Regions from separate parts of the Bradyrhizobium sp. USDA 3311 genome, predicted to be linked through region 2. Evidence: predicted binding sites of a transcription regulator. Region 2 holds the regulator's gene; the other holds the start of a gene.
The links. The regulator HrcA, encoded in region 2, represses chaperone genes, less so after heat shock. The targets are predictions, from matches to a motif close to GTTAGCACTCNCNNNNNGNGAGTGCTAAC.
Positions count from the first base shown of each region.

Region 1: the regulator HrcA is predicted to act here: its motif matches at 1,855-1,883, upstream of ACVWW6_RS16435 (co-chaperone GroES).

Region 1 covers NZ_JBSSFI010000001.1:3,460,827-3,465,367, forward strand. Annotated here, with positions in the region: gene groL (chaperonin GroEL) at 1-1,437, opposite strand, end outside; gene ACVWW6_RS16435 (co-chaperone GroES) at 1,509-1,823, opposite strand; gene pdxR (MocR-like pyridoxine biosynthesis transcription factor PdxR) at 2,376-3,782, opposite strand; partial or broken gene ACVWW6_RS16445 (cupin domain-containing protein) at 3,873-4,289, shown strand; partial or broken gene ACVWW6_RS16450 (carboxymuconolactone decarboxylase family protein) at 4,313-4,541, shown strand, end outside.
Region 2 covers NZ_JBSSFI010000001.1:1,485,207-1,489,747, reverse strand. Annotated here, with positions in the region: gene rdgB (RdgB/HAM1 family non-canonical purine NTP pyrophosphatase) at 1-410, opposite strand, end outside; gene rph (ribonuclease PH) at 422-1,135, opposite strand; gene hrcA (heat-inducible transcriptional repressor HrcA) at 1,310-2,398, shown strand; gene grpE (nucleotide exchange factor GrpE) at 2,496-3,113, shown strand; gene pncA (bifunctional nicotinamidase/pyrazinamidase) at 3,235-3,957, opposite strand; gene ACVWW6_RS07015 (hypothetical protein) at 4,222-4,541, opposite strand, start outside.

The DNA.
Region 1 (4,541 bases), 2.0 Mb from region 2:
GTAGCCGTACGAGTACTGATCCTTTTCGAGGATCTTGCCGACGATGACCGAGCCGTCCTCGCCCGCGTTGATTGCGATCTGGCGGGCCGGGTAGGACAACGCCTTGCGCACGATCTCGACCCCGGTCTTCTGGTCGTCATTTTTGGTGCGAATGCCCTTGAGGTGCTCGGAGGCACGCAGTAGCGCAACGCCGCCGCCTGGCAGGATGCCTTCTTCAACCGCCGCGCGGGTCGCATGCATCGCATCGTCCACGCGATCCTTGCGCTCCTTCACCTCGACCTCAGTCGCGCCGCCGACGCGGATCACCGCGACGCCGCCCGCGAGCTTGGCAAGACGCTCCTGCAGCTTCTCACGGTCGTAGTCCGAGGTGGTCTCCTCGATCTGCGCCTTGATTTGCGCCACGCGCGCTTCGATGTCGGCCTTCTTGCCGGCGCCGCTGACGATCGTGGTGTTCTCCTTGTCGATCATCACCTTCTTGGCGCGACCGAGCATATTGAGCGTGACGTTCTCGAGCTTGATGCCGAGGTCTTCCGAGATCGCCTGGCCGCCGGTTAGGATCGCGATGTCCTGGAGCATGGCCTTGCGGCGATCGCCGAAGCCCGGAGCCTTGACGGCCGCGACCTTCAGGCCGCCGCGGAGACGGTTGACGACGAGGGTGGCGAGCGCTTCGCCTTCGACGTCTTCGGCGATAATCACAAGCGGCTTGCCGCTCTGCACCACGGCTTCCAACAAGGGAAGTAGTTCATTCAACTGAGATAGCTTTTTCTCATTAATCAGGACGTAGGCATCATCCATTTCAACGCGCATCTTATCGGCGTTGGTGACGAAGTAGGGCGAGATATAGCCGCGGTCGAACTGCATGCCCTCGACAACTTCGAGTTCGGTCTCGAGCGACTTGGCTTCCTCAACGGTGATGACACCCTCGTTGCCGACCTTCTTCATGGCGTCGGAGATGAACTTGCCGATCTCCGCATCGCCATTGGCTGAAATCGTGCCGACCTGGGCGATTTCCTCGTTCGAGGTGACCTTCTTGGAGTTTTTGACGAGGTCGGCGACCACGGCTTCCACAGCCATGTCGATACCGCGCTTCAGATCCATCGGGTTCATGCCGGCGGCAACCGACTTGGCGCCTTCACGGACGATCGCAGCGGCGAGCACGGTCGCGGTGGTGGTGCCGTCGCCAGCCGCGTCTGCGGACTTGGAGGCGACTTCGCGCACCATCTGGGCGCCCATGTTCTCGAACTTGTCCTCGAGCTCGATCTCCTTGGCGACGGTGACGCCATCCTTGGTAATACGGGGAGCGCCGAACGACTTGTCGAGGACGACGTTGCGGCCCTTCGGTCCGAGCGTCACTTTTACCGCATTGTGGAGGATGTCGACACCGCGCAGCATGCGGTCGCGGGCATCGACTCCGAATTTGACTTCTTTTGCTGACATAGTGGGTTTCCCTGAGTTTTTGACTTGGTTTCACCCTTGATGAGGCGCTCGACAGGCGCTTGAGCGGTGGACTAGGCGGCCTTCTTCTTGGAAGACACGTCGGCGAGAACGCCCATGATGTCGCTCTCCTTCATGATCAACAGCTCCTGGGTGTCGATCTTGACTTCGGTGCCGGACCACTTGCCGAACAATACGCGGTCACCGACCCGGACGTCGATCGGGATCAGCTTGCCGCTTTCGTCACGACCGCCGGGGCCAACGGCGATGACTTCACCTTGGGAGGGTTTCTCCTTGACCGTGTCGGGAATGATGATGCCGCCAGCGGTCTTCTCTTCCGCGTCGATGCGCTTGACCACGACCCGGTCGTGAAGCGGACGGAATTTCATGCTCTCCTCCTATCTTCTAGTCGCTTTTTGAAATAGCAGTCGAAGCTAGCGAGTGCTGACCGCTCCGAAAATAAGCCGGCTTGGTCGGCAAACAAGACAAAGCCGCGAAGGATTTCGAAAATCCGTCGTCCTCACCGGTCCGCGGAGGGCCCATTCAGAGCCACCTAAAGGAGCCCCTGGAATCAAGTCTGGGCTGGTCGGAGGAAGCCGCTGAGGAAACTTTAGGCGGGCTTGTACCGTCTGCCCAGGTTGTTGTTTGGCTTTGCCATCCAAATGGCTAGCCGGGCAGGGTTGCGCGCGTCTGGATTAGCCTGTTCGGGTACAATGATGCCGCGTCCAACGGCAGTCTAGACCCGCGGCGGTACGCGGAGAGGCCGGCAAATCTTGTCCCTCTCGCCTACCCAGAGCACCTGGGATGCAGCGGAAGAGGAACTTTCTTTCTAGATTCTCTCCCTTCGCCAGTCCTGCAGCCAAACCCTGCTTGACTCTTCCAGCAAGGCCACGACGTACCTTATGAGCGTTGTCCTCGCGAGCGCCCTGCCTCTGCGTTCGTCACATAAGACGATCGATGATCCCAAGGAGGCGGTCGCAAGACGCCGCGAGACGCTTGTTAGGAGCTGTCGCGATGCCTAGCAGCAAACCGGATCGTGCGGAAGCTGCCTCTGCATACCAGGGCGATAGTGGAGCAGGCGCCAATCCGAACGACAGCATTTCCCTGGCGATGGAGAGGTCTGGTGTCCCGTCCGGCAATTGCATTAGCACCGCCAATCCAGCGATCGTTATGTCCTTGGCGCGTGGGCGAAGGGTCTTTAGCAACGCGTCGCCTCGCGCTGCATAGACACGCTTCGTACGTCGAAGATGCCGCATATAGTGGCCGTCACGCATGAATTTCGCAGTCGCGAGTTGCACAGACGGCCCAGGCGCCGGCGCGAGACACGCCGCGACCTCGGCGAACTGAGACGTCAGCGACGGAGGAGCGACCAGAAAGCCCAGCCGCAGGGTGGGGGTCAGAGTCTTGCTGAAAGATCCGATGTGGATGACGCGCCCGGCGCGATCGAGCGAGGCAAGTGCCGGTGTGGCCCGACCCTTCAGTTGAAGCTCGCTCAGATAGTCATCCTCGATCACCCACGCCCCTTTCTGAGCGGCCCAGTCGAGAAGGCGCAAGCGCCTCTCCAGCGACAACGTGCACCCGAGCGGCGCCTGCTGCCCTGGAGTTACAACAACCAGCGCCGCATCGGGCTCATGGTTCAGGCCATAACTGACATCAATGCCGTCCGCATCAACCGGGATTGGGGCGAGCGACAATCCTGCGAGCTCCAGGCCATGCCGGGTGATTGGGAAGCCTGGACCCTTCATCCAGACTCTTCTCCGTTCGAGGCCGAGCACACGGAGCGCCAGTCCCAAGCCGCTGCAGTAGCCGCCGGTGATGATGATCTGGGAAGCTGTACACTCGATACCACGCGCGATAGCAAGATACGCCGCGATCTCCCGCCGTAGTTCCAGCTCACCACGAGCGTCCGGATATATCGCCGGCCCACTCATTTCCACGCGAATAGCGGACGAACGAATCCGGGCGACGAGCTTGGCGGGGAAAGTTTCATGCGCGGGCACGCCCATCTGGAAAATCGCCGGCCCCGCAGTGAGCTCCCGATACATCTCCATGAACGAGCCGGGATCGGCTGTTTCTTCCTGTCGAGCAGCAATGGAAGGACGATCCGCGACATGCGTTCCGGCCGCGCGGGAAGCGACGATGAGTTGAGCAGCGGACAGCTTTTCGTACGCCGATCGCACCGTGCCTCGAGCGACACCGAGTTGGGCTGCCAGGTCCTGCCAGGAGGGCAGACGCGCTCCCGGAGCGAGCACGCCGTTCTCGATGGCGGCCCTGATGCCTTTGCGGATCTGCTCGGCCAGGGGCGTCTTCGCAGATCGATCAAGCTCCAGCCGCAGCGGCTTGGTCATGCCCCCTTGGTACACGATTTTTGTGCGTTCTTGGTGCTTTTTTTCGGACCAGAGCAGCCGCACCTATGCGGGACAAAGGAGAACACCACCATGAAAATACGATTCATCTTTGGCGCGGCTTTCGCTGCCGTTGCCATCGCCACTGCAACGCCTGCCGTCGCCCATGGCGGCGGCGAAACGGTCACGCCGCGCTTTCAACAGATGATCCCCAACATTCCCGGCAAGTCACTGAAGGCCATGATCGTCGACTATACGCCGGGCGGGGCGTCAGCTCCGCACATCCACGCCAAGTCGGCTTTCATCTTCGGCTACGTTCTGTCGGGAGAAATCGAGTCCTAGGTGAATGACGGACCCAGGCGGGTCTACCGCGCCGGCGAAAGTTTTTACGAGACGCCAGGCTCGCGCCATTCCATCAGCCGCAATGCCAGCAAGACCAGGCCAGCAAGGCTGCTCGCCGTGTTCGTCGTTGATACCGACGACAGGGAACTGACTACCCCGATCAAATAACACTTGTCATCAAGGAGCAAAAAATGAGCAAGCGTCTCGACTACAATCAGATTGCACCGACAGGCGTGAAAGCGCTCGGCGGCGTCTACGGTTACATAATGCAGAGCAACCTTCCACCCGCGCTGGTCGACCTGGTCTACCTGCGAATTTCACAGATCAACAACTGCGCGTATTGTCTCGACTCGCACACGCGCGACCTGCTCAAGAAGGGAGTGAAGATCGAAAAGCTGGCGCTGGTACAGGCGTGGAGGG
Region 2 (4,541 bases):
TCGTCGGGCCAGGCGACGCAGAGCGCGGAGACGAAGTGCGCCTTGCGCTTGTCAGGCGCGGTCGCGCCGCGCTCCTGCAACAGGCGCTCGATCCGCGTCATCGCCGCGGTGAAGTCCTTGGTCGGTCCGGCCCAGCGCGCACTGTAGATGCCGGGCGCGCCGTCGAGCGCGTCGACCACGATGCCGGAATCATCGGCGAAGGACGGAAGCTTGGACGCGTGCGCGGCCGCGATCGCCTTGATCGCGGCGTTGCTGCGGAAATCGTTGCCGGTCTCGTCCGGCTCGGAAAGGCCGAGCTCGCCGGCCGACACCGCCTCGATGCCGTAAGGCGCCAAAAGCTCCTTCATCTCGGCGAGCTTGCCGGGATTGTGGGTGGCGATGACGAGCTTTCCGGTGATTCGGCGGTGCATGGGCCTATTGACTACGCGACGGCCAGTTTCTGCAAGTCCACGAGGCGCGCGATACCCTTCTGGGCCAGCGCCATCAGCGCCAGGAGCTCGTCTTGTGTGAACGGTTCGCGTTCCGCGGTGCCCTGCACCTCGATGATGCGGCCATCGCCGGTCATGACGAAATTGGCGTCGGTCTGGGCTTCCGAATCCTCGGCATAGTCGAGGTCGAGCACGGGCGTGCCGTTGTAGATGCCGCAGGAGATCGCGGCGACGTTGTCGCGCAGCACGTTGGCCTTGACCATGTTGCGCGCCTTCATCCAGTTGACGCAATCGGCGAGCGCGACCCAGGCGCCGGTGATCGAGGCCGTGCGCGTGCCGCCGTCGGCCTGGAGCACGTCGCAATCGACCGTGATCTGGCGCTCGCCGAGCGCTTCGAGATTGATGATGGTGCGAAGCGAGCGGCCGATCAGGCGCTGGATCTCGACGGTGCGGCCGCTCTGCTTGCCGGCGGAGGCCTCGCGGCGGGTTCGTTCCGAGGTCGCGCGCGGCAGCATGCCGTATTCCGCGGTGACCCAGCCGCGGCCCTGGCCCTTCAGCCACGGCGGCAGGCGGTCCTCCAGCGTGGCGGTGACCAGCACATGGGTGTCGCCGAATTTCACCAGGCAGGAGCCTTCCGCATATTTGACCACGCCGCGCTCCAGCGTCACGGGGCGCAATTCGTCGGGCGCACGGCGGCTTGGCCGCATGGGAAATCCTCCAAAACTCACGGGAATAGGCTGTTCGCGGTGCTTGTAGGTGGGGTGAGGGTGAGCGGCAAGGCCTTTTCGGTCCCCAAGCAACTGTCGAGCAAGTGCAAAACCACGCTTGTCAGGGACCTCCCGGATGGCCAAATTATAAGCATCTGAGAGGAGTTGCTGTCTGTGGCCCATCACGATCCGATCCATCTGATCGCGCCGCGCGCAGGGCTCGCCCAGCTGAATGAGCGGTCCCGCGACATCTTTCGTCAAATTGTCGAAAGCTATCTCGCGACCGGCGAGCCGGTGGGCTCACGCAATATTTCCCGGCTGATCGCGATGCCACTGTCGCCGGCCTCGGTTCGCAACGTCATGGCCGATCTGGAACAGCTCGGCCTGATCTATGCCCCGCATACGTCCGCCGGCCGGCTGCCGACGGAACTCGGCCTGCGCTTCTTCGTCGACGCCTTGATGCAGGTGGGCGACCTCAATGACGCTGAGCGGCAGTCGATCCAGAGCCAGCTCACCTCCGTCGGTCAGGCGCAGTCGGTCGAGGCGGCGCTGGACCAGGCGCTGACGCGGCTGTCGGGCCTGACCCGCGCCGCCGCCGTGGTGCTGACGCCGAAATCCAACGCGCGGCTGAAACACATCGAATTCGTCCGGCTGGAACCGGAAAAGGCGCTGGTGATCCTGGTCGGCGAGGACGGCCAGGTCGAAAACCGCGTGCTGACGCTGCCACCCGGAGTTCCCTCCTCGGCGATCACCGAGGCCGGCAATTTCCTCAATTCGCGGATTCGCGGCCGGACCCTGGCCGAAGCGCGGCTCGAGCTCGAGACCGCGCTCGGGGAGGCCCGTGCCGAGCTCGATCAGCTGACGCAGAAGGTGATTTCGGCCGGGATCGCCAGCTGGTCCGGCGGCGAGAACGAGGACCGCCAGCTCATCGTCCGTGGCCACGCCAATCTGCTGGAAGATTTGCACGCGCTGGAGGATCTGGAGCGGGTCCGCCTCTTGTTCGACGACCTCGAGACCAAGCGCGGCGTCATCGACCTGCTCGGCCGGGCCGAGACCGCGGAAGGCGTGCGGATTTTCATCGGTTCGGAGAACAAGCTGTTCTCCTTGTCGGGCTCCTCGACCATCATCTCGCCCTATCGGGATGCCGCCGGCCACATCGTCGGCGTTTTGGGCGTGATCGGGCCGACACGGCTGAATTATGCCCGTGTGATCCCGACCGTGGACTACGCCGCCCGGATCGTCAGCCGCCTTCTGGGGGGCTGACCGGCGGCTGAGGCGATCACGGGCGCTTGATTTTCGGCGTCCGAAGCACGATATCCGGGCCAGAAAAATCCCTGAGACAAATTCGAAAAGAGAGCCGATGACCGATCGAGACCGGCAACCCGAAGACACGACCGCGCCGACCGGCGAGCCCGTGGTGTCGAAGCCCTACATCATGCCCGACGATCCCGAGCCGGGCTCGGTCGAGCTGTTGCAGAAGGAAGCCGCCGAGGCGCGCGACCGTATGCTGCGGACGCTGGCGGAGATGGAAAATCTGCGCAAGCGCACCACCAAGGAGGTCGCCGACGCCCGTCTCTACGGCATCACCGGCTTTGCCCGCGACGTGCTCGACATCGCCGACAACCTCCAGCGCGCGCTCGACGCGGTTCCCGCCGAGGCCCGCGCCGCGGCCGATCCCGGCCTGACCTCGCTGATCGAGGGCGTCGAGCTCACCGAGCGCTCGCTGCTCAACGCGCTGGAAAAGCACGGCGTGAAGAAGTTCGATCCGCAGGGTCAGAAGTTCGACCCGAACTTCCAGCAGGCGATGTTCGAAGTGCCTGATGCGTCGGTGCCCGCCGGTACGGTCGTGCAGGTCATGCAGGCCGGCTACACCATCGGCGAGCGCGTGCTGCGTCCGGCCCTCGTTGGGGTCGCCAAGGGCGGCGCGAAGGCTGCGTCCGCCGCCAACACCAACGAGCCGAACAGCGCGGCGAACTGAGTTCTGACGTCATTCCGGGGCGATGCGAAGCATCGAACTATGGTGCGCAGCTGCGCACCTGAGAATCTCGAGATTCCGGGTTCGGCTCTTCGAGCCGCCCCGGAACGACTGATGGCTGGTCTTACGCGCTCGCCGCGATATCCGCAGACTGAATCCGCTTCACGCCGGCCTTGGCCATGTCGGCCCAGGCTTTTGCCAGCGAGCCCTGCGTGTCGATGCCGCGGCAGGCGTCTTCCACGACATAGACTTCGAAGCCCGCCTTGCGCGCGTCGAGCGCGGTCCAGGCGACGCAGAAATCTGTCGCGAGGCCAGCGACGAAGACGCGCTTGATCTTGCGGCCCTTCAAATAGCCGGCGAGGCCGGTCGAGGTCTTGCCGTCGGCTTCGAGGAAGGCCGAGTAGCTGTCGACGTCCTTGTGAAAACCCTTGCGGATGATGAGCTCGGCGTGCGGGATTGCGAGGTCCTTCGACAGCGAAGCGCCGTCAGTGCCCTGCACGCAATGGTCGGGCCACAGCACCTGCTTGCCGTAAGGCAGGTCGATGGTCTCGAACGGCTTCTTGCCGGAGTGGACCGACGCAAACGAAACGTGGCCGGGCGTGTGCCAGTCCTGCGTCATCACCACATTCGAAAACGCTTTCGAGATCTTGTTGATGACGGGCACCACCTGCTCGCCTTCCTTCACCGCGAGGCTGCCGCCCGGCAGGAAGCAGTTCTGCACGTCGATCACGAGCAGCGCGGACGCATCGTCCGGCTTGATCGATGCGGCCGCAAGAAGTGCGGTTGGCGCGAGGGCTACGAGGGCGCTCGTCCCAAGCGCCGCCAAGACTTGCCGCCGATCTAGCATCGTTCGCCTCCCTCCAGGATGAACTCGATTGGGCAGGAGCCTAGTTCCGCTTGTGTACGAACAGAAGCCCGAAAATGCAGCCGGTTTTGGTGAGAGGGTGGGCTCAGCCGCGTACTCGGTGCACCTCTCCCGCTTGCGGGAGAGGTCGGCGCGTAGCGCCGGGTGAGGGTTCTCTCCTCTGGGGGAGTCTTCGTTGTTGAGACACCCTCTCCCCAACCCTCCCCCGCAAGCGGGGGAGGGAGCGCATCTCGCTTGCGGATGCAGCTACCCCTTCGGCTGGATGCCGTCGCGCACGGCGCGGAAGCGGGTGAAGGCGGCTTGCCACTGGTCGCGCGGGGCGCTGGCGATGATGCGCAGCGAGGCGCCGCCGCTCGAGAAGCGGATCCACTGCACCACGGTCACCGGGGTCTTGTCCTTGCCGCTGACGCCGTCGATCCGGGTCTCGAAGCCCTGCTGGCCGTTGATGCGGATCGGCTCGGACATGGTGACGCGCGATTCGCGCACGCCGGGGATCTGGAGCGCCGCCTCCTGGGCGAAGCGGGCGCGGTCGTCGGCGGCTTGCGGGGTGGCGCCGATCAGGCCGA